4 regions of the Lysinibacillus sp. NPDC097214 genome follow, and region 1 is predicted to be linked to each of the others. Evidence: riboswitches for the same ligand, from Rfam matches in the RefSeq annotation. Region 1 holds a riboswitch; each other region holds the start of a gene.
The links. A riboswitch is a leader RNA that binds a small molecule or an ion and turns the genes downstream of it on or off. The one in region 1 is predicted to bind thiamine pyrophosphate.
Positions count from the first base shown of each region.

Region 1 (7,743 bases):
ACCACTCTTCATTTGATGCAAATCCTTCAATACGCTCAACTAATACACGGCCATACCATGAGCGATCAAAAATAGCGATTTGCCCATGCTGTGGTAGCTTTCTCCAAAAGCGTTGTAAATAGTTGTAGCGTAGTTCATGAGGCTGAGGTGCTGAAATCGGATGTACGACATAACCACGTGGATCAACACGTTCGATTAGACGCTTAATAGCACCACCCTTACCAGCAGCATCCATACCTTCAAATACTAAAATTAACCCTATTTTATTGTTTAATAAAAACTGTTGCGCATTTAACATTTCATACTGGAGTACTTTTAATTTCTTTTTATACATTTTCTTATCCAGATTAACTGATAGATCTAGATCATTTAAGTTTTGAGTCATTAAAACTTCACTCCTTACATTTGTATACTTCCATTGTACTAAAGAAATATATGAATGCACATTTAAATGGTAAATTGTAGATAATTTTAGCGAAACAACACGATACATTGTTGGAAATTTCCGTTATAATGAAAATATAACGTTACAGTCCTATACTTATTTGTCTTTTCCCTATACAATTTAACACGAAGGGAGAGGAAAACATGCCTCGATTTTTTTTGATGACAATCACTTACGTTGTCTCACTTATCCTAACCTTTTCATCCTATTTCATGAAAATAAACGGTCAATCTTCCTTAGAGATCTCAAATCGTTTTCCAGTAATATTTGCACCTTTTGATGTTAGTTATGTGATTTGGATTGTGGTTTACATGTTACTTGGTTATTGGTTAGTCATGAATCTAAAAAAGACATCTTTTAAACAGACTGTTCTCTTTAGTAGCATATGTATCATGCAGGCGTTAGCAATTGTTGTTTGGCAACACGAACTATTTATAGTGTCAATTGTCAGTACGTTTATTTTAGTCCTGTATTTATCTAAGTTGTACAAAACGTACCCACTCAGCAATAATTCACTTACAGGTCGTTTACCCTTCTCGATTTACTTCGCGTGGATTACATTCAGCCTGATGACAAATGTAAGCTTTACGCTAACATCTTATCAATGGAATGGTTTTGGGCTTAGTGATCCCCTTTGGGCAGTTATTTTACTGACACTTGGGGTAGCAATAGCACTACATATCCGTTTCCATTATTTTGATATTATCTATCCAAGTGTATTTATCTGGGCCTATATCGGGGTCGCATTACATAATGGTTTTGATGAGCTACTTGTGTCAACGGCAGCCTTATTTTTATGTGGAGTGCTACTTGTCGGTATATTATTTATTAAAAAAAATCCTGCCTACCAAAAATAAATTGGTAGCAGGATTTTTAGCTTTTTTATTGTTCATCAAGTGAAGTTAAAATAATTGGTTTGTCTTTTGTAACGATAATTGAATGCTCAATTTGAGCAACTAATGATTTGTCTGGCGTAACGAATGTCCAGCCATCACCAGATTCCACAATATGCTCCGCTTTCGCTGAGATAAATGGCTCGACTGCAAGTACCATGCCTTCTTTCATAATTGTAGAATCCCATGCATCGTAATAATTTAAAATATGATTTGGCTCATCATGTAAAGAACGACCTAAACCATGACCTGTTAGGTTCATAATCACTGTTAAATCATTGGCATATGCTTCACGCTCAACAGCTTTGCCGATTTGGTTTAATTTTGATCCAGCTTTTACTTTTGTCATTGCACGGTCGAAAGCACTTTTAGCTACGCGACATAGCTTTTCTTTATCCTCATAACCTTCACCAACTACAAATGAAATGCCCGTATCCGCAAAGTAACCATTTAATGAACCAGATACATCTATATTGACGATATCTCCCTCATTAATCACACGTTCACCTGGAATACCATGTGCGACTTCCTCATTAACACTAATACATGTGTATCCTGGGAAATCATACTCCCCTTTAGGTCCAGAAACTGCTCCTGCCTCAGCAAACATACGGCCTGCAATTTCATCTAGTTCAAGTGTTGTTACACCTGGTTTTGTAGCAGCCTTCATGGCTTCACGAATTTCAGCACAAATACGGCCGATTTTTTTAAAGGCTTCAATCTCTTCTTGCGTTTTTACAATCATTTTTAACGTCCCTTTCATCTAATATCTCTATTTAATATAACATAACTTTTTATACATAAAACGCTAAACGCTCTAAATATTATATGCCATCATAAAGTGTAAATTGCTAAAAAACAAGCTTATCTCCATAACGTAGAGTTGATTTCCGTTCCGGCTGGGCGCTTTCCTGGGGCGTCCGATGATCCTCTTCGCTCGCGGTGCTCGCTGCAGAGTCTCGGGCCAACACGATGTTGGTCACGAAGGCGTTATTAAAAATAAAACCCTTCACTCATGTGAAGGGAATCATAATTATGATTTTCGTTGCATTAATTGAGGTGCTGCCGTAAATAACAGAACACCGACAATCGCTGTTAAAATCGTTGCTGGTAACATATATGTTCCATTATAGATGATTGAATAAATCCATGCATTTTGATCGCCAGCATACTCTGCGAAAAATACAGCGCCCCCAATGGTATGTGCTGCATAACGTAAAAAGCCCGCTATTACCGTTCCTAAAATAATATAAAGCGCCATTTTCTTTTTGTTTAAATCTTTTGCAGCCTCAAGCACTGGCCCACGCACAACGGCCGCTAAGCCTACTACTGTAAAGGCAACACCATAATCAAGTGTTCCTTGAAGCCAATGTATAATATAGGCACCAAACATCGTTTGCATAACACCAATGAGTAAACCCGTTGTCATGCCTGGAATAAGGCCCCAGCGAAATGCTATTAACACTATTGGCACCATTACGAGACTAACAGAGCCCCCTTGTGCCCATACTTTAAAGGAAACCTGATCAAGCACAAGGCCAATCGCTGCGAATATCGCAATCTCCACAAGCATTAAAAGTCTTTTATTGTCCATAATTATTCTCTCCTTTGTTCCGATGTAGGATACAAGAGCAGGAATAGAAATCAGTTGGCAAATATGTTCCTATATGGCATCAATAAAGATTAAAAAACGATGCCAGGACAGAGCCTCACATCGTAAAAGTGTCGGTTTCTATCCACATCCCTACGCAAGCGTTAACTTACAGGTTCAAAGAGTCAAGGCATTACGTGCCCAGTCTCAGCTGACATCATCAGCTCCCCTTGTGGTCGTTACATCTTAATTTAGTTGAACAACCTCATTGTACGCAAACACTATAACGATTACAACCTCTTCCACATTAATTTTTTGAAACTTTACTGTTTTTCATGCGTAAATATTAAAAAAGGAGGTACAACTATGGAGAACCAAAAAATTTTATCTGCCTTTAGTTATCTCAGTATCTTTTTCGCACCTTTCATTGTGCCATTAGTAGTTTACTTTGTTTCAAAAGATCACGACGTCAAGAGTCATTCTCTTCGAGCACTAATATCACATTTAATCCCAGTCGCATTTGGAATAATATTTTTTGCAGTCTTTATTTTCTCAACTTTATCATTCAACACTTTTGAACCAGATTCAGGTAGCAGTACATTTCTTATCATTTGGTTAGTTTCGTTCGCAATTTACATTCTCGTCTCAATAGGAATCGTCATTTGGAATATTATTCAAGCTGTTCGCGTTATCCGATAAGTTTCATTTCAACCTTGAACAGATAGTACTAAAAGGAGCTGTTATTTTTGAAAGTATCTAAAGTTGTCAAAACCGCCGTAAAATTAGCACCTATCGTTATTCCAATTGTTAAAAAAGTAATCGCTGCAAAGAAGGGAACGGCTAATTCCTCAAAAAACATCTATAAGCAATAATACGTTTTTAAAGTTAAAATGAGGTTACTAACAAGAATCTGCTTACTTTTTTCAGCAGATTCTTTTTTTCGTTATTTAACAGTTCGCTATCTTCTATATGGCACTGTAAAATAAAGTTTAACAATACACATGAGGAGTTGTTTATGATAAATACCGAAAAACAATTAATGAGCTTGGTTAATGCTGCACAGGTCCTAACATCAACACTCGATATAGACCAAGTGTTAGAGAAACTTATTAGTGAAGTACTCCATGTGATTAAAGGTGCTGATGCAGGTGTGCTGTTTATGTTAAATACAGAGACAAATCGTTTAATTGCTAAGCATACTGTAGGTTATGATCTAGCTTACTTGAAGAAAATTCACCTTGCCTCAAATGAAGGGATGACCGGAAAAGTATTCTCTCAAAAAAAGGCATTTAGATTCCATACTAGCGATGATGTAACTGAAAATATGGCCGATTTATTTCCACAGTATGAAGAACACTATACAAAAGCAGTCGGTGATTTTACTTACCCAAAAAGTGCTGTTTGTGCTCCGCTTCTTGATAAAAGTAATTCATGTATAGGCGTGTTAACGATTGTCAATTTTTCAGGAGATACACAGTTTGAGAATAGTGATTTAACAATGCTTCAAGCATTTGCGAATCAATCCTCAATTGCCATCGAAAATGCAAAATTATTTACTCAAAATGAACGCTCTAAACGCATTTATAATGCTTTAACACGAGTCTCTTTAACACGAGGTCGACTAAACGATATGATCGATACACTCGCTTCCTTACTAGGACAGTCTGTAGCGATTACCACTGATTTTTACGATTTACTTGTCGCATCTTCTTCAACAGCAAAGCTTGCAACCGAAATTTTAAAAGAGCAGGAATCAGAGCATCTTCATACAGTTGTTCACCAATGCGTGCAACATCAAGTACATATACCAATCAACCATGAAATGTATGTAAGTTATTTGTTCCCTATCCATACAGAGCGGGGTGTAATAGGAATACTGTTGATTGTTATGGATCAACATTTACAGATGGATCCTCTAGATTTATTTGCAGTAGAACAGGCAAGTGCTCTTTTCGCCTTACAATTAGCCGAGGAGGAAAAGGAGCTTGAAATTTCCTTCAAATACGACGGTTATTTGTTACAACAGCTACTAAACTTGAATTTTAATGCCTTTTATAAACGTCAAGAAGCCCAACAAACGACCCATTATTTATGCGCTACTCTACAGCTTGAGGGAAGTAAGTATGGTGTTGCTCAAACAAAAAAAAAGCAGCAACAATTTAGCAAGCTACTTTATCGCTTAGCACGTTTATTTTCCTTACCAGTTTTTATCTCAGAACATGATTTACACTATCATTTTTTATTTATGAACAATCTAAGAGAACCAGTTGAACAATTTAAAGAAAGCATTCAACTTTTTTTCAAGCTCCTCAATAAGGATTCTAAAAAGTACAATTCACTGTCGTTTATCGTTGGCCTAGGGAGACATTTCGACACTATTGAAAATATTTCTAGTTCTTACCGGGACTCAAAAAAGTGCATTGACTATTTACAAACACTCGAACAGGCACCGTTCATTTTATCCTACGATAAGCTTGGACCATACTCACTTTTCTTACATAACGACCCACAGGAAATGACAGAATATGTAGAGATGAAGCTTGGACCAATTATCGAATATGACAAACAGCATAAAACTGATTTGTTATATACACTCAAACTATTTTTTGAACATAATCAAAATCGCAAACAAACTGCGGAGGCATGCTATGTACATCTAAACACTATTAAATATAGGCTTCAGACGATCTTTTCATTGATAGAAGTTGATGAGCAAAATGGGAAAACTATGTTTGAATTAAACCTTGCCATCTATATGTTTTCTTACTTACAAAATGCGAAGTTAGCCTAAACAGACAAAGTACAGATCTTATCTTTGTCTGTTTTTACATAGTATTTTCATAGCATTCATTGTTATACTAAACCCTACTTATTGAATTTTCAGAATATTTATATTAAACTAGGAGGGCTTAACAGGAATGGAAATGTGGAGTTTGTTTACGATTATTGCTTCCCTGGCTTTATTAATTTTTCTAGCACTACGCGGGTTCAGTATCATTATTATTGCGCCAATTGCCAGCTTAATCGTCATTATTTTAAATCAAATGCCTATTTTAGATTCACTACAGGGCGACTATATGACCGGGTTTATAAACTTTATGAAAAACTACTACCTCATCTTCTTATTTGCCGCAATTTTCGGTAAATTCATGGATGATAGTGGTGCTGCTCGTGCAATAGCAGAAAGACTTTTAAAGATTATGGGACGTCATAGCAAATTTAATGCATTGATGGCTGTCGTCATCATTTGTGCTTTTTTAACGTTAGGCGGTATTAATACATACGTTGTTATTTTTGCTATTTTACCAATTGCTAAGCCGCTATTTAAGGCTATGAATATCCCTTGGCATCTATTTACAGGAGCATTTTTCTTTGGCATGGCAACCTTTACAATGACTATGCTTCCTGGTTCACCATCTGTACAAAACATCATCCCAACGAAATATTTAGGTACAACAGCTACTGCAGCACCTGTTGTTGGGATTGTTGCTACGGTTACCATTATTGTTTTTAATTGCTTCTATTTAAAACGTCAATTGTCTAAATCAGATGCGCGTGGTGAAACATACGAAAATATGAAAAATCCAGACAAACAGGATTCAAAAGCTTTTGAGGCAAGCGAGAGAAAATTGCCGCCATTTATCTTAAGTATTTTGCCACCAATTTTCTTAATTGTTACATTAAACGTTTTTAAAGTAGATATCCTCTACACATTAATGCTTACAGTGCTTGTTTCCATCATTATCTTTTGGAAATACATAGACAACAAATTACAAGCAATTAATATAGGAGCAACAAATACAGTTTTACCAATTGTTAATACAAGTGCTGATGTTGGTTATGGCACCGTAATTGCAGCGACAGCAGGCTTCGGAGTAGTAACTGAAATGCTTACCAACATACCTGGTTCCCCTTTGATTTCTCTTTATGCCGCTATTGCGGCACTTGCAGGAATTACAGGTACTGCCTCTGGCGGTCTTGGAATTGCGATGGAAACACTGGCCCAAACTTATTTAGATTTAGGCGTTAATCCTGAGGCACTTCATCGTATTGCGACAATCGCTTCTGGTAGTTTAGATTCTTTACCGCATAATGGAGCAGTTATTACTGTACTGGCAGTTATAGGATTAACACATAAAGATGCCTACAAGCATATATTTTTTGTCTCAGTAATTGGACCTCTTGTAGCAGCAATTCCAGCATTAATTACTGCGATTTTAATTTATTCGTAAACACCAATAATAAACAGTAGGAGATGAACAAACATGAAAGTCTCACTTTTCGCAACATGTTTAGTAGATATGTTTCAAACAAATGTGGGCAAAGCAACTGTAGAACTACTAGAACATCTTGGCTGTGAAGTCATATTTCCAAAAGGACAAATTTGTTGCGGTCAACCTGCCTACAACTCTGGCTATGTTAAAGAAGCAAAGGAAGCAATGAAAAACATGATCACAGCATTTAATGATGCTGAGTATATCGTCTGCCCTTCTGGCTCTTGCGCTTATATGTTTCGAGAATATGAAAAAGTTTTTGCAGACGATGCTCAATGGTCGGCTCGTGCAAAAAAATTGGCTGACAAAACGTATGAATTAACACAATTTATCGTAGAGGTTCTTGGCATTACAGATGTGGGTGCTAGCTTCAACGGAAATGTGACCTATCATATGTCCTGCCATATGACTCGTCTACTCGGTGTGAAAAGCGCGCCTTTAACATTACTAGAAAACGTGAAAGGCTTGACGTATACAGAGCTGCCTAACAAAACAACTTGCTGTGGTTTCGGTGGTACATTCTCTGTAAAAATGACACCT
Region 1 is NZ_JBNNSS010000014.1:8,736-16,478, forward strand. It holds gene ACQKMI_RS21970 (polyphosphate kinase 2 family protein) at 1-385, opposite strand, end outside; gene ACQKMI_RS21975 (hypothetical protein) at 589-1,302, shown strand; gene map (type I methionyl aminopeptidase) at 1,328-2,083, opposite strand; gene thiT (energy-coupled thiamine transporter ThiT) at 2,372-2,932, opposite strand; TPP riboswitch at 3,063-3,170, opposite strand; gene ACQKMI_RS21990 (DUF4870 domain-containing protein) at 3,296-3,628, shown strand; gene ACQKMI_RS21995 (hypothetical protein) at 3,676-3,801, shown strand; gene ACQKMI_RS22000 (helix-turn-helix domain-containing protein) at 3,945-5,720, shown strand; gene ACQKMI_RS22005 (GntP family permease) at 5,848-7,161, shown strand; gene ACQKMI_RS22010 ((Fe-S)-binding protein) at 7,195-7,743, shown strand, end outside.

Region 2 (7,743 bases), on a different contig from region 1:
TTTCCCGAACTTACTAGTCAACGGCTCAACGGGTATTTCGGCTGGTTATGCCACAGACATTCCTCCACACGCACTTGATGAGGTGCTAGACGGTGTTCTGATGCGCTTAGATAAGCCAAACTCCACTGTTGATGAATTAATGACCGTTATTAAAGGGCCTGATTTCCCAACAGGTGGGATCATCCAAGGTGTCGATGGTATTAAAAAGGCATATGAGACTGGACGCGGTAAAATCATTGTGCGCGCTCAAGCAGTCGTGGAGCCAATTAAAGGTGGCAAAGAGCAAATCGTTATTACGGAATTACCGTATGATGTCAATAAAGCAAATCTTGTGAAGAAAATCGATGAGCAACGCGTGGATAAACGACTTGAAGGAATTGCAGAGATTCGCGATGAATCGGATCGTACAGGCCTACGTGTTGTCATTGAACTGAAAAAAGATGTTCCAGGACAAGGGATTTTACATTACTTGTTCAAAACAACTGATTTACAAGTAGCCTATAATTTTAATATGATCGCTATCCATAATCGTCGTCCGACAATGATGACATTGCCATTGTTACTGGATTCTTATATTACCCATCAAAAGGAAGTTGTGACGAACCGCTCTATTTATGATTTGCAAAGAGCTAAAGATCGTTCGCATATTGTTGATGGCTTAATAAAGGCATTGTCCATTTTAGACGAAGTTATTGCAACGATTCGTTCGTCTAATGATAAACGAGATGCGAAAACGAATTTACAGGTGAAGTTTGACTTTACAGAAGTGCAATCTGAGGCAATCGTGAGCTTGCAATTATACCGATTAACAAATACGGATATCACAGAACTTCGTAATGAACAGGATGAATTAAGTAAACTAATCGATAAGCTTGAAGGGATTCTTAATAGCGAAGCAAAGCTTGTACGTGTCATTAAACAGGAACTACTTGACATTAAAAAGCGCTTTTCAGAGCCACGTCGCTCAAGAATCGAGCAAGAAATTGAAGAAATCAAAATTACGTTAGATGTCCTTGTGCCAAGTGAAGAGGTCGTAGTGACTGTCACAAAAGATGGCTATATTAAGCGGACATCTACACGTTCACATGCAGCTTCAAACGGTCAGGATTTTGCAATGAAAGATTCCGATTATTTATTATATGAAGCAAATTTAAATACACAGCATCATCTACTGCTGTTCACAAATCGAGGCAATTATATTTATCAGCCTGTCCATGAGCTACCTGATATTCGTTGGAAGGATCTTGGTCAGCATATTTCAAGTATTGTGCCAACCGGAGAAGATGAATCTATTATTGCTGTATATGGTTTTGAGACATTCGAACAGGCCAATACGTATATTTTAACGGCTACGAAAGATGGACAAATTAAACGCTCATCTGTAGCAGATTATGCTGTAACACGCTATTCGAAGCCGATAAAAACGATGAATGTCAAGTCAGGCGATGAAATGATTTTTGCGGGTATTGTGACGGACGAGGCAGAACTAATGTTAACGACAGATACTGCGTATGCAATTCGTTTCCCAATCGAGGAATTACCAGTTACAGGTGTGAAAACAGGCGGCGTCAAAGGAATTACGCTGAAAGACGGAGAAGCATTAGTCGGCTTCAATGTTTTACCGCCAGATGAAACGTCCTATGTGGCAATTGTTACGCAACGCGGTGCTGTGAAGAAAATGAATGTAGCCGAAGTAGAAATGACTAGTCGTGCAAAACGCGGCTTAAAAGTATTAACAGAGTTAAAATCGAACCCACATCGAATCGTAGCTGTAGTAAAAGTAACAAATGAGGATCAGCTTACGATCGAGACGGAAAAAGGCGTTCAAGAAATCCTTGACGTACAAGCATTAACTCGAGCAGATCGCCATTCCAACGGCTCCTTTAAAGTAGATATAGCTACAGACGGTGCCATTTCACATGTGTTCACGGTCAAAAAAGAAGAGAAATAACATTAATTTTCTAGCCCAGCTCCTTGTGAGAGCTGGGTTTTTTTGGTAAATCGAAACCAATAATCTCTGTGCATTGTCTAACATAGATGCAGGGAACGTTAACTTTACTATCATTCGTATTTTCTCCTCTAAAATTCTTACATCAGATGGCGGATCAAATATTACGTAAATCATTTCAAACTTCGGGAATTATCAGAGAAACTTTCACAAAAACGCTAAAGGAGGGGGCCAACTATTAATGGAAGCTTTAAATAACGTGAAAGGAATAAAAGAAGAAAGTGTCAAATATGCACAACAACATTTAGCTAATGAAAGAACGTATTTGGCTTGGGTACGGACTGCTGTGTCAATGGTAGGTGTAGGGTTTTTGACAACTTCATTGCATTTTACTATTAAAATTAGCTCAAATCATTATATTAATAACGTAGCTGTATTTCTAGGCATCTTTGCGTGTATTGTTGGTTTAATTGCAGGAGTATTGGCAACCCTTCAATATTCAAGGAAAAAGAAAGAAATTCAAGATGGTATATTTATTCCTTCTAGTCGTAGTATTTTCTTTATATCTGCCTTATTCTCCTTATTAATTTGCATTATTTTTATGTATCTTTCTTTCTTACTATTCATGTAGGCTCTTATTATATTAGAAAGAATAGAGGGATACATAAAAATGCTGCTACGTTAACACAAAAAATATCGTCTTGGTCTAAAGCCTCGAGCAATTGCCGCGACATAATTGATTAAGAAACATGTACTTTTCTATCATTCCTTTCACTAACTTTAGCGTTTAGCGTTTTTGTTATTATGTAGTACAAAAATGTACCTGTTAATCCTAGAATAAGGAGCAATCCGCTCATATATATAGGGGGAATCCACTGTCCGACGATGATCAATAACGAAGCTATAATCATTGCTCCATAGGTAGTTAAGCTATTAAAAGCCATATAAGTGCTACGAGCGTTAGATGGGGCAAGTTCTCCTATCATCGCCTGTTTAATAGGCACAAACATTAGCTCACCAATTGTTCCAATAAACATGGCAATAAAAAGAATCAACACACTATTTGAAGAAGCAAAGACACTAAAACATATAGAAAAGATCAACATTCCTGTTACAAGAGTCCAGCGATCACTACATTTTTTTAATAAGAATAATACAGCACTTGAGAGGAGAACTACAAGAATAGTATTCTCCGTTCGAAGAAAACCAAGCATTTTTGTGCCATCTACCATGAAATCTATGCCAAAGAAGGAGGTTGAATGTTGAGGTATATCTTTTTCGAGACGTATCCCAATATAGTTTGATAAAGACTGTTCCAAGGTAAAGATCAAGATTGCTCCTAAAATATAAAACATAAATAGCTTATCTTTTATAACGGTTGAATAAGTTTGAAACATTTCTACTGATGAAGATTTTTTCTTATGATTAGAAGACTTAGGTGAAGGTTCTGGTAAATAAGTTTCTGTGATAAAAAATACAGTCATAAATACAGATAACAACGAGATTAGTGAAATCCCAATAAATAGCTCAAATAAGTAGTTTTTAAAAAGAAATGCCCCAATGATTCCTCCAATTGCCGTTGATAAATTCCCCAACCAGTAGCTAATCGTAAATACAAGCTTTCTCGATTCGGAATTAGTAACATCAATCATCATAGCTTGTGCGGCTGGCTGAAACATTCCTCCGCAAAACATATTAATGATGAAGAATGCTGCAGAAATATAAGGAAGGTTAAACCAAGGGGAATTACAAAGTGCTATTAACAGATATGAAAGCAATATACCTATTTCAGAATAAATCATTATTTTTTTTCGCCCTATTTTATCTGAAATATGCCCTCCGATAAACCCTCCAATAACCCCACTAATTACTATTATTATAAGAATAATACCAGTTTTAGTAGCTCCGATATTCTGGGTAAAATAAATTGCCAGAAAAGGAATAACAGCCATAGAAATAAGGCCGCCTAGAAATTGCATGGCTAGACGAAGTTTGATGTTGGGATGAATATCTCTCAATTTCATATAATCACTCCTATTTAATAATATATTGTCTACAAGTGCTGGCTGGGCAAAGTGGGGAGGAGGCTTATTTATTTGTGATAGGCCCAAATAATCTCAGAGCTTGTCTCGATATATCCTGCCGCATCACGTTTGTATATTCATCAATAAATGTTAAACGCATGCCGTTTAAGATGGAAAAGTATGACTCAGCAATTAATGAAGGGGATTCTTCATAAAAGTAACCGAGCCTTTGACCTTCTTCAATAACCGGATAAATACTATCTTTAAATACTTTTACGAAATCATCTAGTTCTTTAAAAAGTTTTGGGAAACGATCAGGTCTTGCAAGAACCTGCTGAATTAGACGTAAGTATTCACTTCTCATTGAAAAAAGCTGTATATGGCAATCTATCATTTCCTTCACAACTTCAAGAGGCTCACCTTTAAAGTGTTCTCCTAACTCAATAAAATAAGGTGTGATTTCCTTCAATGGCTCCAAAATAGCTGATTCATAAAGTGCTTCTTTTGAATCAAAATACGTAAATACGGTACCAAAGCTAACACCCGCTTCCTTTGCTATGTCGGCAACTTTTGTCTCCGCAAAACCAGTATCACTATATAATTTAATGGCAGCATTTAGGATAGTAGATCTTTTTCTTTTCTTTTTCTCATCATTAGTAAGTTTAGTTTCCATTTTATATACTCCTTCCAAAATAAATGATTGATTGGTCAATCAAATCTTATTGTAATATGTTTCCATTGTCAATATGTTGAGGGAATTTTTTGAATTTTATAGTTAGTTATAACGGAATTACTACAATGAAGGGCCATTATTCGCTAAAAGTATCTAGGTCTCCTTAAGAACGTTTTTGAAAGGAGAGGGCATAGCAGTTATTTAGTGTGAATGAAAAAAATATTTCAGAAGGTGGATTTGAAAAGAGGCCGTTTAATAATTTTTCAGCACTATCGGTAAACAGACCCTTGTCATTAACGGATTGATATGGGTATAATTATCATCGAAAAGTTCATATGGAAAGAATGTAGGGGGGCTGGTAGTTGCCAGCTGAGATTGTGTCCGATAGACGCTGACCCTTTGAACCTGATTTGGCTCGTACCAGCGTAGGGAACATCTATTCAAAAAAAGAAAGTTTTTGATACTGATTGTAAAACGTCTGGGAGGAATCCTAGGCGTTTTTTATGTTTTCAGACTTTTTTTCTTCTGGTAAAGACATTCATTCATGAACACTTTCACATTACTTACTTGGAGGAATCAGCATGAAAAAATGGTTATTGGTCCTAATGGCTGCACTTTTAACATTAGTGGGTTGTAGCGAAAAAGAGGCTAAAAAGGATGCTAAAGGATTAACAAAAGTATCGGTAGTTCTAGATTGGACACCGAATACAAATCATACCGGTTTATATGTAGCGGAAAAACTGGGCTACTTTAAGGAGCAGGGCTTAGATGTTGATATTTTATTACCTGGCGAAACGGGCGCAGATCAGCTTGTGGCGTCTGGGAAGGCTCAGTTTGGCGTAAGCTATCAGGAAGGGATTACACAGGCGCGTGTACAGGATGTACCTTTAGTATCGATTGCAGCGGTTATACAACATAATACTTCTGGCTTCGCATCTACCGCATCAAAAGGCATTAAGTCACCAAAGGATTTTGAAGGTAAAACATACGGGGGCTGGGGTGCGCCACTTGAAAAGGCTGTACTACAATCACTTATGCAAACAGAAAATGCGGATATTAATAAGTTAGATATCGTCAATGCAGGCGATTTAGACTTCTTTACAATGATGAAAAAAGATATTGATTTTGCGTGGATTTATTATGCATGGACAGGTATTGAAGCAGAACTTCGTGGCGAAAAGCTGAACATGCTTTATTTAACAGATTATAGTGAGCAGTTAGATTATTACACACCTGTACTTGCTACAAATGAAAAAATGATTAAGGATGATCCTGAGACGGTAAAAGCATTTGTCGCTGCTGCGGCTAAGGGTTATGAATATGCGATAAATCACCCAAATGAGGCAGCTGATATTTTACTAGAAGCGGTTCCTGATTTAGATAAGAACCTTGTGCATAAAAGTCAGGAATGGTTAGCAGATAAGTATCAAGACGACGCTGCACGATGGGGCGAGCAAAAACTTGCTGTTTGGGAAAACTACGCGAAATGGATGGCTAACAACAAAGTTTTAGAGGGCGAATTTAACGCAAAACAAGCATTTACAAACGATTTTTTACCGAAAAAGGAGACAAAGTAATATGGCAAACTCATTAATAAGTGTCCAAATTATCCCGAAAACTGAAACATACGCAGATGTGATCCCGTTTGTTGATGCAGCGATTGCGGTTATCGACGCATCAGGGGTGAAATATGAAGTTCATCCATTAGAAACGACAATGGAGGGTGAGCTTACGACTTTACTACAAATTATTGAAAAAATGAATGACAAAATGATAGAGCTTGGCGCGATCAATGTCATTACGCAAGTGAAAATTTTATATCAACCATCCGGTATTACAATGGATACGCTAACGGAGAAATACAAGGGATGAAGCAGGCTGTTATACAAGGAAGGACGATAATTTTTATCGCCTTCCTCTTATTCATATGGGAACTAATTGTCCGTTTTGCTAATATCCCACATTGGCTTTTGCCAGCACCGAGTGCCATTTTGAAAGAAGGTTTTCAATCGTATGAAACGTTTGTGCCGCATGCTTTCGCGACAATTCAATTAGCACTTCTAGGTCTTGCAATCGGGATATTATGTGGGCTAACGGTTGCCGTACTATTACATCGTTTTACTTTAGTAAGGGAGTTATTTTACCCTATTCTTATTATGTCGCAAAATGTCCCTGTGCTCGTCCTAGCACCTTTATTAATTATTTGGTTTGGCTTTGGTTTATTGCCAAAGCTCATTATTATTTGTCTTGTGTGCTTTTTTCCTATTGTTATTTCGGCAATGGATGGCTTTCGTCAAACTCCGCCTGAACTGAAGCATTATTTTGAGATGATTGGTGCAACGAAAGCACAAACCTTTTGGAAGCTAGAATGGCCTTATGCGTATCCAGCGATTTTTTCAGGCATTAAGATAGCGGCAACCTATAGTGTCATGGGGGCTATCATTGCGGAATGGTTAGGTGCGAAAATGGGGATTGGTGTCTACATGACGTTGGCACAATCTTCATTTCGAACGGATCGTGTATTTGTAGCAATTTTTGCTATCGTATTTTTAAGTTTGTTATTATTTAGTGCTATTCGATTACTAGAAAAACTTGTTGTAAAGGGGAGAGGACACCATGCTAAGCATTCAAAACATTGATAAATCCTTTGATTCCCTTCCAGTCATCCGTAATTTATATTTTGAGGTGAAGGACGGGGAGTTTGTGGCGATTATAGGTCCGTCAGGCAGTGGAAAAAGTACACTCTTTCAATTAATTGGTGGTGTTTCTTCAATTGATAAGGGTGCCATTTTATTAAACGGTACAGACATCCAGCGAACAAGAGGAACGATTGGCTATATGCCTCAGCAGCCATGTTTATTACCGTGGCGTACGATAATAGAAAACGTCACGATGGTCGAGGAGCTTCATGGAAAACCAAATGTTAACGTTGCGAAGGAATGGTTACATAAAGTGGGGCTCGCAACATTTGAAAATGCATATCCTGATGAGCTGTCGGGTGGTATGCAACAGCGGGTATCGTTTATTCGTGCAATTGTCAGTAATAAGCCTATTTTATGCTTAGATGAGCCATTTTCTGCACTTGATGAGTTTACAAG
Region 2 is NZ_JBNNSS010000004.1:380,803-388,545, reverse strand. It holds gene parC (DNA topoisomerase IV subunit A) at 1-1,951, shown strand, start outside; gene ACQKMI_RS11910 (YidH family protein) at 2,190-2,579, shown strand; gene ACQKMI_RS11905 (MFS transporter) at 2,689-3,972, opposite strand; gene ACQKMI_RS11900 (TetR/AcrR family transcriptional regulator) at 4,037-4,645, opposite strand; TPP riboswitch at 4,984-5,094, shown strand; gene ACQKMI_RS11895 (ABC transporter substrate-binding protein) at 5,227-6,222, shown strand; gene ACQKMI_RS11890 (thiamine-binding protein) at 6,224-6,517, shown strand; gene ACQKMI_RS11885 (ABC transporter permease) at 6,514-7,284, shown strand; gene ACQKMI_RS11880 (ABC transporter ATP-binding protein) at 7,262-7,743, shown strand, end outside.
Region 2: linked by a shared signal. The riboswitch ahead of ACQKMI_RS11895 (ABC transporter substrate-binding protein) and the one ahead of thiT (energy-coupled thiamine transporter ThiT) in region 1 are both predicted to bind thiamine pyrophosphate.

Region 3 (7,743 bases), on a different contig from region 1:
GACAAACTAAAAGGTATCCAATATTGGATACCTTTTTACTTATTTCCCTTCTTGCCACATCTTCACTTTTTCAAAGAACATAGCTAGAGCTTGTTTATTTTGCATATTTGGTACTTTTGCTAATAGCACCTCTTTTGGAGCTTTGAAATCGTTACCTTGCTTTTGTAAAATGACAATGCTCTTTTCAAGTGCTTTATTGGCGAACATTGTATCTGGCAATTGAATAATTGCTTGAATCCAGGCATGCTTTTGAATGTATTTATGCAGTTGTTTCGACTGCTCAGATTCGAAAAGATGGGTTGGAGCTAAGAAAAATAAATAGCCTCCATCCTTTGTGTAGTTAATGGACTGCTCAATAAATAAGTGATGTGCATAACTCAATCCTTCTGAAGGACATAGTTCATAATCTAATGCGATATCTTCATTTGGATAATATCCGACTGGTAAATCACAAACAATTGCATCTGCAGGACTTACTAATAAATCTTGTAACGCATCTTGACGGTATAAAGAAACAGGCTGCTCTGTCAAATCAGCTGTAGCAGCAGCTATACGAATAAGTAGTTCATCAACCTCTACACCTGTTGCCTCTATTTTCTCGTCTAATAAATTCATAACTGTTAGGAGTAAATTCCCTGTACCTACTGCAGGATCTAAAATCGAAATCTTTTCGGTTTTTAGACGATCTACATATAGTTGCTCTACAAAATAACCAACTAATAATCCAAGAGTATCCGGTGTCATTTGGTGATTCGGCTGAGAACCTTTTCGCATCCCCTTTAAAACAGTAATTTGAATCGCTTTGCGCACATCTTCCTTAGTAGCACCGTCTTGTGAAAAATCAACTTCCCCATCTAGCCATGCTTCTAAGCCATCTAGAATACCCTCTAGCAATGTAACATTATGTTCTTTTTCTATCTTTTCAGCATGTTCATTTAGCATACCAAACAACTTCTCGATATTTTCCATACACAACTTCCTTTCACACAGAAAAGAGCCGTGACAAAAACTTGTCACAGCCCCTTTGTCTAGTAATATCTTAGCCTAAAATCAATAAATTATGCTAGTGCTTTGACAGCTGCAATTGCCGCTTCATAGTTTGGATGGTCTGTTGCTTCAGGAACATATTCCACATATGTCACTTTGTCATTTGCATCCACAACAAATACTGCACGTGTTAGAAGACGTAACTCTTGAATATAGACACCATATGCTTCGCCAAATGACAGGTCACGGTGATCTGAAACTGTTTGAACAGCATCAATACCCGCTGCTCCACACCAACGTTTTTGAGCAAATGGAAGGTCAACAGATACTGTATAGATTACTACATTATCACCTAAGCCAGCTGCTGCTTCATTAAAACGACGTGTTTGCGCATCACATACACCAGTATCCAATGATGGTACAACGCTAAATAAACGAATTTTTCCCTCTGAATCTTTTAATGTAACAGGTGACAGGTCATTCGCTAATATAGTGAAATCTGGTGCTTGATCTCCAACCTTTACTTCGTTCCCTACAAGTGTTACTGGACCATTTTTAAATGTTACTTGTGCCATATAAACGCCTCCTAATCTTCATATGTACATAATATTACTAAATGGAGGGAATTAATTGCAACTGAGACAGCTTATCAAAAATAGTTTTGAAAAATCTTTTCGCACCTATTCTGCCATGTTTACTTAAAGTTGCATCATTTTCCAAGTTCATCATCATAATGTAGAGTTGATTTTCGTTCCGACTGAGCGCTTTCCTGTGGGCGTCAACCTTCACTCCAATCAACTTTATACACGGATTACGTAAATGTCATCCCAACTTTTGGAGATAATCGATTTCCCAACTAACAAATCATGTATCAAAAATAAAGAGCCGTCTCTGTAATGAGACAGCTCTAGCTATTATTCTTCGTTTTTTCCCTCTAGCTTTTCAGGTTCTGATTTTTGCTCTAGAGATACAGGTTCAGTCTTTTCCTCTTTCATTGGCAAAGAAGGTTCCTCAATATTTTTTTCTATATATATTTTTTCATGAACGACTGTTGTATCCGCGAAAAAATCATGTATACCTTGATTGTTCGGTAAAATGCCTACAAGAATATAAAGTGGCATAAAAATGCTGTTGATGATACGCCCAATCCAATCACGGAATAACACGTCTGACCAAGTCAACTTCTCATGCTTTAATGAAATAACACGTAATCCAAATATCATTTTTCCTAATGTTTGCCCAAAAAACCTCGTCATTACTACGAAATAACTGTAATAGAGAATAGCGGATATAATCGAGATGGGTGCATACCACACTGTGTCAGATAATGACCAATCCATTAAATAAAATATTGGGTTAACGAGAATTCCACCTACTGCTGCAATAATAATTCCGTCTATGAAAAATGCCCAAAAACGTATCCAAAAGCCTGCCGTTTTTAATGCATAATTTTTATTCGTAATTGGCTTATCCATTAGGAGAGTATTCTCCATAGAGGGTGACCCTTGCATAACAATTTCATTGTTTGTCATAGTACTCCCTCCTTAGTATTCGCCATATAAGTACATCATTTTAGGTGCTTTATAGTCCGCCATAATTTTCATCAACATTTTTTCCTCTGCTGATGGACCAAATATAGATCCAATTTTCATCCCAACATATGATTGCCAGCCACCAACATCATATGAATACTCAAATAATTCGGCGCCCTCTAAACCAAAGTCTTTACGCAATGCTGTAATTGCTGCTTCTTCATCACCAATCTCATCAACTAAGCCTGCTTCAAGAGCCTTCTTACCGCTAAGAATTCGACCATCGGCCACTTTTTTCACATCTGGTTCAGACATATTACGTCCTTTTGCAACAATACCAACGAATTCTTGATACGTTTCATTAATCATGTCTTGCATCATAGCACGCTCTTCTGGTGTCACTTCACGCATTGGACTAAGCATATCCTTATGTTCACCAGATTTAAATGTTTCATATTTCACACCAACTTTTTCTGCTAACGCCTGATAATTAATAGATTGCATAATGACACCAATCGAACCTGTAATTGTATCACGTTGCGCAAAAATTTTATCTGCTGGTGCTGAAATGTAATAACCACCTGAAGCTGCCATCGAATCCATAGATACATAGATTGGAATTTGTCGCTCTTCTTTAATTTTCAACAGTTTTTTATATATTTCTGCTGATTCCTTGACACCGCCACCTGGTGTATTAACACTTAAGACGATACCTTCCACAGTATCATCATATAAAATATTATCTAATTGATGTAAGAAAAATTGATGATCATAAGAAACTGGTTGCCATAATGTACTTGAGCCAACATCTTGAATCGTACCATCAACCTTTAAGTATGCTATACGTTTATCCATATTGCCGTCTTCTTTAACCTTTTCCATTACCGTCAAGTCGTTTCCAGCCGCTAATCTATCAAAACTGCTAAAGAAATCTGATTTAAATATTGCAAAAACAGTGTTGATTCCTAATGAAAATACTAATAGCACACCTGCAATTATTAAAGCAGCCCACCTTTTACCATTCATATCTTTCCGCCTCCTCATAACGTTATACGATTGATATCCTAATTTGTTTCATACTTATTGCAATAATATAGCTCATGCCATAACACGGGGTTGATCCCAACACTTTGCAAAAGCTTTAACTTATTCAACCTATAATACATTACCTAATACTATAAAAAAATCAAAGTTCATAAAAAAAGCAGGAACTTTGATTTTCGACATTATTTCCTAGGAAATTAACGATGAGTGATAGAATGGATTTTTTCTTGCTCTCGTAATTCGACACGACGAATTTTGCCTGATGCAGTCTTTGGTAGCTCAGTAACAAACTCGATCACACGAGGATATTTATAAGGGGCTGTTAAAGTTTTTACATGGCTTTGTAGTTTTTTTATAAGTGTTTCATTACCAACTTCTCCTTCACAGAGCACAACAAACGCCTTTACGAGATTTCCACGAATCTCATCTGGACTCGCGACAACGGCAGTTTCTTTCACTGCAGGATGCTTCAATAACGCATCTTCTACTTCAAATGGGCCAATCGTATACCCAGACGATATAATGACATCATCTCCACGTCCTTCAAACCAATAATAGCCATCTTCATCTTTATATGCACGATCACCGGTAATATACCAATCGCCTCTAAATTGTAAATTTGTCCGTTCTGGATCGTTTAAATATTTTTCAAATAACGCGGGCGTTTCACAGTGTACAGCAATATCTCCAACTTCTCCAACCGCAACAGGACTTCCAAAATCATTGATAATTTCAACAGAATTACCCGGGGTAGGTTTACCCATTGAGCCCATTCTAGCCTCCATGCCTACCATTGTACCAACAAGTAATGTATTCTCTGTTTGTCCATAGCCATCTCGTACTTGTAAATTAAAAACCTCGGAAAATACTTTTATCACTTCACTATTTAAAGGTTCGCCCGCTGACACAGCCTGACGTATTGTACTTACATTGAAATCTTGTAAATTTTCAAGACTCGCCATAAATCGATATTCGGTTGGTGTGCAACATAGAATATTAATATTGAATTTTTCAATCAGTGCAAGGTAAGTACCCGCATCAAAGTGACCTTTGTAAACAAATGCTGTTGCACCACTTCCTAAAGTAGCGAGGAACGGACTCCAAATCCATTTTTGCCAGCCAGGAGCTGCGGTAGCCCATACTATGTCACCTTCTTGAACACCTAACCAATTTGGTGCAGTAGTTCGTAAGTGTGCGTAACCCCAGCTATGTGTATGTACTGCTGCCTTTGGATTGCCTGTTGTACCACTTGTATATGCTAAAAATGCAATGTCTGTACTCTTAGTTGGTGTAGAATTAAAGTAGCTTTTTGGTTGGCTTTGCATTTTTTCAAGCAATGGCTGCCAAGGTTCATGTGCATGACCAATGACAAATTGCTGTATTTCTTGTAAATTTTCAACACTATCAAATTGTTCAATATAAGGCTCAAATGCAACAACTCCTTTTGCTTCAGCATGATTGATTCGATATTCAATATCCTTAGATCTCAACATTTCTGAACTAGGTATAATAGTTAAACCTGCCTTTAATGCCGCAATGTACACAATATACGCCTCCACTGATCTCGGTACCATGATTAAAATTACATCACCTTTTTTCAAACCTTGAGAGGTAAATACATGTGCTGCCTGATTCGCCTTTTCAAGTAAGGCTGTATATGTAATGTACTGAATTTCTCCGTTTTCGTTATAAACTAATAATGCATTTTTGGTAGAATCCTGTGCATATTTTTCAATTTCCTCTGAAATGTTATACCATTCTGGTGCGATTAAATCTTCTCTTTTCATGGCAAATGCCCCCTTTTGTTACGCCCAATATAAACTCAATTTTTATCGATTTCAATGGAATACACTCTAATTTATGAAAGTCGTGACAACTATCATGCTCTGCTATATGGCATCAGTCACTTATTGCTTCTATCCATTTTAATTTGGCGTAATGGTCGCTTTTGCACAGAAAATCTGAATGAAGAAAAAACTCCCTATTGAACACAAATGAATAATATGGTACATTTTGGTCAACTAAATGCATGATTGCAGGGGGACTCATTTAGAGTTGAGAAGGTAAAACCTGACCCTTTGAACCTGTTAGTTAATACTGACGTAGGGAGCAATTTACATCGAATTACTGATGAAAGGCTCTTTTACGTGTTTTTTGCACGAAAAAGAGTCTTTTTTGCACGCTTACGTCCATCCAACGAGGAGGACTTAAATTGATATTTCAAACGATTCGTAAACAAAATCCACTTATTCATTGCATAACTAATTACGTTGTGGCTAATTTTCAAGCAAATGGCTTATTAGCAATAGGCGCTTCTCCAGTCATGGCTGATGACGGTCACGAGGTTGAAGAAATGGTGACAATCGCCTCAGGCTTATTGATCAATATCGGTACCCTTAATGAACGAATGAAAGAATCCATGTTACTTGCAGGGAAAAAAGCAAATGCTCTTGGCATTCCCGTTATTTTAGATCCTGTTGCCGCAGGTGCAACATCTTACCGAAAACAAACGGTACAGCAATTACTGGAGGACATTAAATTTGCGGCAATTCGTTGCAATATCGGAGAGCTTGCGGCAATTGCCAATGTAGACTGGCAACAAAAAGGCGTAGATAGTGGTAGTGGGTCAATTTCTGTAGAAGTGGAGGCACAGAAAATAGCTCAACAATACAATTGTATTGTTATTGTGACCGGTGAAAAGGATTTTATTACTGATGGCACACATCAGCAATGGATTACGGGTGGAAATTCTCAAATGACAGAAGTTACTGGAACAGGTTGCTTATTGAGTGCACTGTGTTGTGCCTCTTACGCCGCAGGAGATCAACCGTTTGACCAATTGCTAGAAACATTATCACTTTATAAGAAGTTAGCAGAAAAAGCTGCTTCTTCTACTCGATTCATTGGCGATTTTCAAATTGCTGTATTGAATGAGCTACATCACCTTTCCAAGGATGGTGATGAATAATGGATATTGTAACGACGATTGCTGGTTCAGATAGTGGCGGCGGTGCAGGCATACAGGCTGATTTAAAAACATTTCAGGAATTAAAAGTGTTTGGAACATCTGTTATTACAGCTTTAACTGCCCAGAATACACTGGGTGTATCGGGTGTTTTACCAATTGAAGTTAGCTTTATTGAAAAACAACTTAGAGCGCTAATCGAGGATTTTTCAATTAGTGCTATTAAAACAGGAATGCTGTTTTCCTCCGAGATCATCCAATCAATTGCACATATTTTAGCAGAAGTAAATATTCCGCTTATTGTGGATCCTGTTATGATTGCAAAAGGTGGCGAAAGCTTATTACAGCAAGAAGCAATTGAGGCATTACGAAGTTATTTGCTACCTTTAGCAACAATTGTAACGCCAAACATCCCTGAGGCTGAGACCCTTTCTGGAAGGAAAATCAATTCTTTAGCTGATTTAAAAGAAGTAGCTCAGATCTTATTACAAACAGGCGTTCAATGCGTCGTTATGAAAGGCGGTCATTTAGAGGATACATGCTATGCTACTGATTATGTATTTTTTCAAGATGGTCGATCATTTTCCATGCAGTCTACTCGAATTGCAACAAAAAACACGCATGGTACAGGCTGTACATTTTCCGCAGCATTAACTGCTTTTCTTGGTCTTGGGCTACCTATGGAGGAGGCAATTGAGGAAGCTAAAAAATTTATTCAATTAGCCATAACCCATGATTTATCTATTGGTAACGGCCATGGTCCAACAAATCATTTTGCTTACCAAAACTATAAGGATTCCTGTGAGGTGACCATTCATGAAACGTGACGATCTACAACTATATTTTATTATGGGTACAGGTAATGTTTTCAATCAGGAGCCAATAAACGTTTTAGAGAAAGCTCTCCAATCTGGAATTACAATGTTTCAATTCCGTGAAAAAGGGCCAAATAAACTAACTGGACAAGCCTATGAAAATTTTGCTCGCAAATGTCAAAAGCTCTGTCAACAGTATCATGTTCCGTTTATCGTCAATGATGATGTAGAACTAGCTATAAAACTTAGAGCAAATGGTGTTCATATTGGCCAAGAAGATTTTCCTGTGTCGATGGTACGAAAAAAAATTGGCAATATGATTCTAGGGGTTTCTGTTCATTCACAAGCTGAATTACAAACTGCTCTACAATATGGTGCTGACTATGTAGGAATTGGTCCA
Region 3 is NZ_JBNNSS010000001.1:684,972-692,714, forward strand. It holds gene ACQKMI_RS03305 (class I SAM-dependent methyltransferase) at 40-969, opposite strand; gene tpx (thiol peroxidase) at 1,059-1,562, opposite strand; gene ACQKMI_RS03315 (RDD family protein) at 1,902-2,519, opposite strand; gene sppA (signal peptide peptidase SppA) at 2,532-3,545, opposite strand; gene mbcS (acyl-CoA synthetase MbcS) at 3,761-5,350, opposite strand; TPP riboswitch at 5,591-5,689, shown strand; gene thiM (hydroxyethylthiazole kinase) at 5,776-6,531, shown strand; gene thiD (bifunctional hydroxymethylpyrimidine kinase/phosphomethylpyrimidine kinase) at 6,531-7,355, shown strand; gene thiE (thiamine phosphate synthase) at 7,345-7,743, shown strand, end outside.
Region 3: linked by a shared signal. The riboswitch ahead of thiM (hydroxyethylthiazole kinase) and the one ahead of thiT (energy-coupled thiamine transporter ThiT) in region 1 are both predicted to bind thiamine pyrophosphate.

Region 4 (7,743 bases), on a different contig from region 1:
AAATATTCTGTTCCATATTTCTGGGGGACAGTTGGCATTGTCTATAATCCAAAGCTCGTTGGAAACCTTGACTTCTCATCTTGGGAGGACTTATGGGATCCTTCATTAAAGCGTAAAGTCTTTTTAGTAGATGGTGCACGTGAAGTGATTGGTATGGGCTTAAACAGCCTTGGCTACTCTCTCAACTCTTTAAATAAACAGGAGCTACTTCAAGCTACTGATAAACTAATCACATTGGCGCCAAATGTAAAAGCTATTATCGGGGATGAAATTACACCGCTGATGGTTAATAATGAAGCTACCGTGGCACTCACTTGGTCTGGTCAAGCAGCTGACATGTTGTCAGAAAATGAAGATTTAGACTTTGCTGTACCAAAGGAAGGCTCAAACTTATGGTTTGACAATATGGTCATCCCAAAAACGTCAAAAAATATAGATGGCGCACATGCCTTCATTAATTTCATGCTAAAAGCTAAATCAGGGGCTAAAAACGCTGATTATGTAGGCTACTCTACCCCTAATATTGCAGCGATGAAGTTAATGGATAAGGAAGTTGTATCTGATAAGCGATTCTATCCTTCAGAAGAACAACGTAAAACGTTAGAAGTTTATAAAAACTTAGGCCCTGATTACCTAGGTAAATACAATGAGCTGTTTTTAGAATTTAAAATGAGTATTCGATAACCTCAAAACTGAAATCCTTAAAAAGCGCAAGAAATCAATTTTAGAAAAGTTGATTTCTTGCGTTTTTTTGATGTTATATTTTTTAATTTTACTGTCAGGTGTGGGATTCAAATTATTAAAACAACTGCACCAAGTTTCATCATAGAAGTCTACCATTAGCTAATCGAAAAAAGAGGTTAGGATACATCGCCTTATTACTATAAATTAGAGTGATATGTAAGAAAGATACATTCTTGTGAAGTGGTTGATCTTCGTTACGACTGGGCGACTCTTTGGGGATTAGCAATAGAGGAACGAAGGCTAAAACCATCACATCCTGTGATAACGCCTTCGTGACCAACATCGTGCTGTTGCTGTCGCTGCGCTTTCGCACAAACAAAACCCTCTGCTGCCGCTACGTTGCACTCACGCTTTCGCGCAAAAGACATCTGTTGGCCCGAGACCCTGCAACGTAGCGAAGCGGGAGGGGAACGAAGGCTAAAAGCATCACGTCCTGTGATAACGCCTTCGTGACCAACATCCTGTTGCCCCGACGCCCCCAGGAAGCTTTGCTCTGTGCGAAAGCGTAGTGCTAACGTAGCGACAGCAACAAATGTTTTATCTGCGCGAAAGCGAAGCGTCAGCGGCAAAGCGCCCAGTCGGAACGGAAATCAACCCCTCGTTTTGCCGGAAGGTCATCTGAACTCTTATTTCAGACTTATAGTCAATAGTAAACGCACAAACCTTGTGGTAGACTGTAATATATTTCAATAAAGAAAGGGGTATTTGATGACCCAGCAGAAGTCTAATAAGGCGGCTCTATATATTTTAATGTTTAATATGTTTATCGCAATGGGGAGTATTGGAATTATTATTCCTGTCATGCCTGAGTATTTAAAACTATTCGGTGCTGCAGGACAAGTACTTGGCATGTTGATCGCAACGTTCGCCTTAGCGCAATTCGTTTTTTCACCAATTGCTGGGAATCTTTCAGATCAATACGGTCGAAAAAATCTCATTATCTTCGGTCTTATTGTAACAGGACTTGCACAAATTGGTTTCGGGCTTTCTACAGATGTGTGGATGCTCTTCTTGGCACGCTTTTTAGGTGGCCTTGGTTCTGCATTTGTGGCACCTCCTATTATGGCTTTTGTGGCAGACGTCACAACGTACGAGGAACGAGGAAAAGGTATGGGTATGCTAGGAGCAGCAATGTCCTTTGGCTTTATGATTGGACCTGGTATCGGTGGATTCCTCTCAAAAGTTAGTTTACATTTCCCATTTTATACAGCTGGATTTGCAGCTATCTTAGCAGCCATTTTATCGTTCTTTTTATTGCCTGGTACAAAACCAAACACAGCACAAAAAGCGCGGAGGCAGGATAATCTTGCAAAGCAGATGGTGCGTTCAGTCCAAATGCCTTATTTTGTCATGCTAATTATCATGCTAGTATTCTCATTCGGAATTGCGAACTTCCAAACAACATTATCATTATTTGTGACAGAGAAGTTTAATTACACACCTACTGATATCGCCATTATATTAGTTGTCGGTGGCGCTTTTGGTGTTGTTGTTCAAATGTTTGTTATTACACCACTGTTTAATCGCTTCGGCGAAATGAAAGTAGTGTTAGTCAATTTATTTATTGCATCCGTTTCAATTTTCTTAATACTATTTGTATCTGGCTTTGCTCTTATTCTAGTTGTAGCGACAATCTTCTCTACAGCTACGACATTGATTCGTCCAGCAGTCAACACATTGATTTCTAAGCTTGCTGAAAATGAACAAGGCTTTGCAGCTGGTATGAACAATGCGTACATGAGTCTTGGTAATATGATTGGTCCAGCTTTAGCAGGTATATTATTCGATTGGAATATGAACAGTCCTTATATTTTCGGGGCTATTATTTTAATGGCTTGCTTCTTCCTTGCCCTTATTTGGACAATGAAAAAAGCACCTCACCTTATGCATCCTGATACAGAATAGCCTGAAAAGTGATTGACTATTTTTAGTAGCATGCTACATAATTATGAGGAAAACTAACAATTAAATTTTTACCACTAGGGGAGTCTTTAAAAGGCTGAGACGTATATTGTCATATACGGACCCTTTGAACCTGATCTAGTTCACACTAGCGGAGGGAAGTGGCGACACTTGCTTTTTACTTTTTAAATGCAAGGCCGCTTCCTAATGTTTTTAGGGAGCGGCTTTTTTTACGCTCTAGTGGTAAAATTCCCTAGTTTAGTGGGGAAAACCAATAAATTCATATTTCAAAGGAGTGGAAATGATGTCAATTCGAAAATTAACAATCATGGCCTTATTAGTAGCAATTGCCGTAGCAGGTTCTACCTTCGTTTCAATACCAACAGGAATTGCACGCGCCTACCCTGTACAGCATGCTATTAATGTTATTGGTGCGATCATTCTTGGACCAGTACCTACTGTTATGGTCACCTTTGTCACAGCCATTATTCGTATTTTAACAGGCACAGGCTCATTATTAGCTATACCTGGCAGTGTCATTGGTGCTTTATGTGCAGCCCTTGCCTATAAATACAGCGGCAAACAATGGCTAGCAGGTGTCGGTGAAATGTTTGGGACAGGTATTATTGCCTCACTCATTGCAGTGCCCTACGCACATTTATTAATGGGGACATCTGTTGCTGCTTTATTTTTCATGCCAGCCTTTTTAACTTCAAGTACTATTGGTGCTGTAATAGGCATCGTCGTTGCTAACAATTTGCGTAAAACTGTGTTTGTAACTGATCTTAACACTCAGCTTAAATAATGATTTATGGCAATATAAAAACGTTACTTCTTAATAGCAGTTAATTAAGAAAGTAACGTTTTTTTGGCTCATCACCAAAAGTTGTGGATGACATTTGATAAGACCTATGTTTTGTATATAAGTTGATCTTCGTTACGACTGGTCGACTCCTTGGGGATTAGCAATAGAGGAACGAAGACTAAGAGCATCACATCCTGTGATAACGCCTTCGTGACCAATATCGTGCTGCTGCCGCTACGTTGCACTCACGCTTTCGCGCAAAAGACATCTGTTGGCCCGAGACCCTGCAGCGTAGCGGATGTTTTCTGTGCGAAAGCGTAGTGCTAACGTAGCGGCAGCAACAAAAGCGGCTCATCGGACGCCCCCAGGAAGCTTTGCTCTGTGCGAAAGCGAAGCGGCAGCAACAAAGCGCCCAGTTGGAACGGAAATCAACCACACGTTATGGTGATGAGCCGTTTTTTGTCCAACCAAATTCACCCATACTTCAACGGTAATCCCATTTCATGAGCAATTAATAAAAAGTCTTTTTTGCTTATTTCAAAATGACCAAATCTGAATTTATAGCCATATTTCGATTTATCTTCTACAAATTCTAAATAATCTAAGATCCTTTTTATTGGTACAGCCTTAGCATCTTTGTAAAAGTCTATATCTCTTCTAAAAGGAATAAAATTTTCTGCCATTTGAAACTCGTATATTCGCTCGTCTTTTACCCTTCCAATTGCGGTAAATGCTCTTACAGGTTCATTACAATCTAGACTTTTTTTAGGAGAATAATAAATAATCCAATCTCCTTTTTGCATTCGTTTCAAAGGTCTTTCTTTACCATGACATAACTGGCCGAATCCTCCCTCAACCCCTTTTTGTACATGATTAAGAGATACTACGCCAATCCAGTATTTCGTGTCTCTTTCAGGCGTAGGGAGAGGATTTTTATTAGGATATAATGACATAACTTCCTTCTCCTTTTATTTTGGATTCATTGTAAATGATTTAATTTTTTCATTATCAAGAATCAACTTTTCTTCCAAAGTCACTGGGTTTGGCAAACCATCCCAAGTAGTCGAAATGATAGCTCTACATTCTATATCATCACCTTCAATATTTTGGATCGTTAATTTAAAGCCTTTCGGCATAGGTGACATGTAAAAGTTCTGTATTTCTTTTTTTCCTTTAAAAGTTTGACCTTTAAAATTTTTTAATTCCCCATGATCTGCATACATGTCAGATAAGTCTTGTCCCTCTTCTTGCGCTCTTCTTAAATACTCCTTCATAACTTGCACTGCCTTCATATCTCATCACTCTTTCTTTTTTTATTTATAAGGTTTTAATCCCTATGAACGATTTTCATATACTTTTTTCATAATACTTTTCAATAGTTCTTTTTCTTCCAATGAAAGTACGTTTAAAACTTCATTCTCAGAAATCGCAAGGGTCTTCATTAATTCTTCTGCCAAATTTTCACCCTGTTCTGTAAGGCATATTAAATTCTCTCTTCTATTTTCTTGATTTTTCTCCCTATAAACATACTTTCTTTCTTCTAGACCATCGATAAAAAAGCGGACACTATTTTTATCCAACTTTAAAATCTGCCCTATTTGAATTTGGCTAAGTTTTTTTTCTTTTACTGCCATCATGATCCCGACTTCTCTGGATTTCATTTGAAATTTTTCGCTAATATATTGCTCGAGATTTCCCTCTAAAGCCTCCGCTAATTTAAAACTTAGAAAACCAAATGAATTCATTATATTGGTCATACTTGATACCTCAAATCTTTAGTATTTAAAAATGATAGTAATATTTTATTACTATCATCGATTGTTACATTTATACACATTATTTACAAGGTAAATTTTAACCTATCGCAAAAAATTCTCTAATTTCACGAAAGTTGCAATCTAAAATTAGCTCATCATCATAACGTGTGGTTGATTTCCGTTCCGACTGGGCGCTTTATCGCTGCCGCTTCACTCGCGATGCTCGCTCCAGGGTCACGGGCCAACAGATGTTTTTTGCGCAAAAGCGAAGCGGCAGCAGAGGGTTTTGTTTGTGCGAAAGCGCAGCGACAGCAACAGCACGATGTTGGTCACGAAGGCGTTATCACAGGATGTGATGCTCTTAGCCTTCGTTCCTCTATTGCTGACCCCAAGGAGTCGCCCAGTCGTAACGAAGATCAACTTATATACATAGCTCCGTTTTAACAAATGTTATCCCCAAGCTCTTGATGATAGCCCAAAAATAGAATCACAAAAAAAACGATGGCTCATTGCTATATAGCGATGAACCATCGTTTTATTAAGATCGTTTTTTCATGCCCTTTAATAGCTGGGCAACATTTGTGTCCTCTGCCTGTATTGGCTTTTCCTCTACATGCTGTTCTTTTTTCTTCGGTCTTGTTAGGAAGCCCCAACCAAAGCGTCGAATGGTTATATCAATGAAGAATAGTAGCATCCCTGCTAATAAAAGCCATGTTGCAATATTTTGGCGTTCCGCACCTTTTTTAGTAAATTCACGGAACGCTTCGCTTGGTTCTTTCAAAATAGAGCCGCCTGTTTGCTTTGTTAGTTCTTCGACTAGCTTTTCATTCACTGGACGTAATTCATATTCAGCACTATAAGGCACACTTTGGCCAGCCTGGTAAATAGCTTGTTCTTCATCGGCAATGCGGAAGAAGATTAGTCCTGGTTCTGCTTGTACGACTGCCCGAACTTGTGATGCTGAAATTGTTTCAAGCTGTGTTTCAAGTTCTTCACCCGCTTCATTGACAGCAACAATATCTAAGAACGCCGCTTCATTTGTTGGGTCAGTGATGACAAAGGAGCCGTCTGATTCTAGGCGTACATCATAGGCAACATCGTTATAGCTTGGTAGCATTTTTGAAATAAGCGTTTGCCAAAACGTGCCCCAATTTTGCCATCTTGTCCAGTCGCCCGTCCATTTTCCTGTCGAATCAGAAGTAAAGGCAAATGTTTTGCCAAGGCCATATTGCCATTCTGCAAGTACCGGATCTTCCTTCTCACTTTCTGCAATAACAGTAGTTCCCTGCTTTGCTGTCGTACCTATATAAGCATTCATTTTAGGTACCCCATTTGCAAATAGCGTATTCCAGCCAGATGCATTAAATATAGTTGGATAGAATGGGTTGTCTTCAATATATGTGCGTGAAATCATGGCCGTTTCACGAGATAAAATAGAGGGGATCGTCTGCTCATCAATAACATCGTAAAAACGCCCACTGCCCATTTCACTTAGCGCTTCAAGTAAATTGACATCTGCATCCTGACCAATTGCAACTGTTGAAAGAGTCGTACCATTTTCTTTTCCTTGTGCAATTAAGTTTTCATAGTTACCCGACTGTGACTGTCCATCCGTTAATAAAATAATATGCTTACGCTGTAGCTTTAAATCGGCTAGATTTTCATAAGCTTTAGCAAGTGATCCATATATTTCAGTACCCCCACCTGGCGTTACAGATAAAATCGTATCTACAGCTTCTTCCTTATTGCCAAGTGGCCCTGTCTCAATAATTTCCCAAGGTCGGTCATCAAAGGCAATAAATCCGAGCGTATCCTCATCTCGTAGCATTTCAACTGAACGAGCGGCTGCTTCCTTAGCGAGCTCTAGCTTTGCTCCAGACATACTTCCAGAACGGTCAAGTACGATTTCCAGCCCTAATGATGGTAATTGCTCCTTACCTTTAATCTCCATCTCAACAGGTAGTAAAGTTTCGATTGGTGTTTTAAAATAGCCGCCTAAGCCAAAGCTATTTTCGCCACCGACCATTGTAAAACCGACACCAAAATTTTTCACTGCCTGCTCAATAACAGTCATTTTTGCCTCGCCTACTAAATGGCCTGGCACATTATCAAAAATGATTGCATTGTATTGTAAATAACTAGAAAGCTCATTTGGTAGACTTTTAGCATCTACAACATCATAGGAAATGGATTGAGTGCCAAGTGCTACTGCGATTGGTGATGGTGTTTCATAGCCATTAACAATTAGTAAATGTGGTTCACTTTGCACCATCGTGACGCTCGTTAATTTATTATTTTCTAAAATTGCATCTTGATCAACCTGCACGAGTGCCTCATATTTTACAAGCCCTTCAGCCGTTGCGGCATGTTTATACGTAAAAATATTTGAACCTTCTGCAAGCTCCACTGTCTCACGATGGATGAGCTGATCATTTTCGTATAATAATAGCTCACCTCGTTCTGCTACAGTTGCATTTATTTCAGTGACTAACTGCTGCTGTTCACCTGCATAAGCAACTTGTGGTGTTACAAAGC
Region 4 is NZ_JBNNSS010000003.1:40,216-47,958, reverse strand. It holds gene ACQKMI_RS07485 (ABC transporter substrate-binding protein) at 1-684, shown strand, start outside; gene ACQKMI_RS07480 (MFS transporter) at 1,453-2,649, shown strand; TPP riboswitch at 2,716-2,823, shown strand; gene thiW (energy coupling factor transporter S component ThiW) at 2,951-3,451, shown strand; gene ACQKMI_RS07470 (EVE domain-containing protein) at 3,925-4,404, opposite strand; gene ACQKMI_RS07465 (ketosteroid isomerase family protein) at 4,420-4,743, opposite strand; gene ACQKMI_RS07460 (MarR family winged helix-turn-helix transcriptional regulator) at 4,786-5,208, opposite strand; gene ACQKMI_RS07455 (VWA domain-containing protein) at 5,747-7,743, opposite strand, start outside.
Region 4: linked by a shared signal. The riboswitch ahead of thiW (energy coupling factor transporter S component ThiW) and the one ahead of thiT (energy-coupled thiamine transporter ThiT) in region 1 are both predicted to bind thiamine pyrophosphate.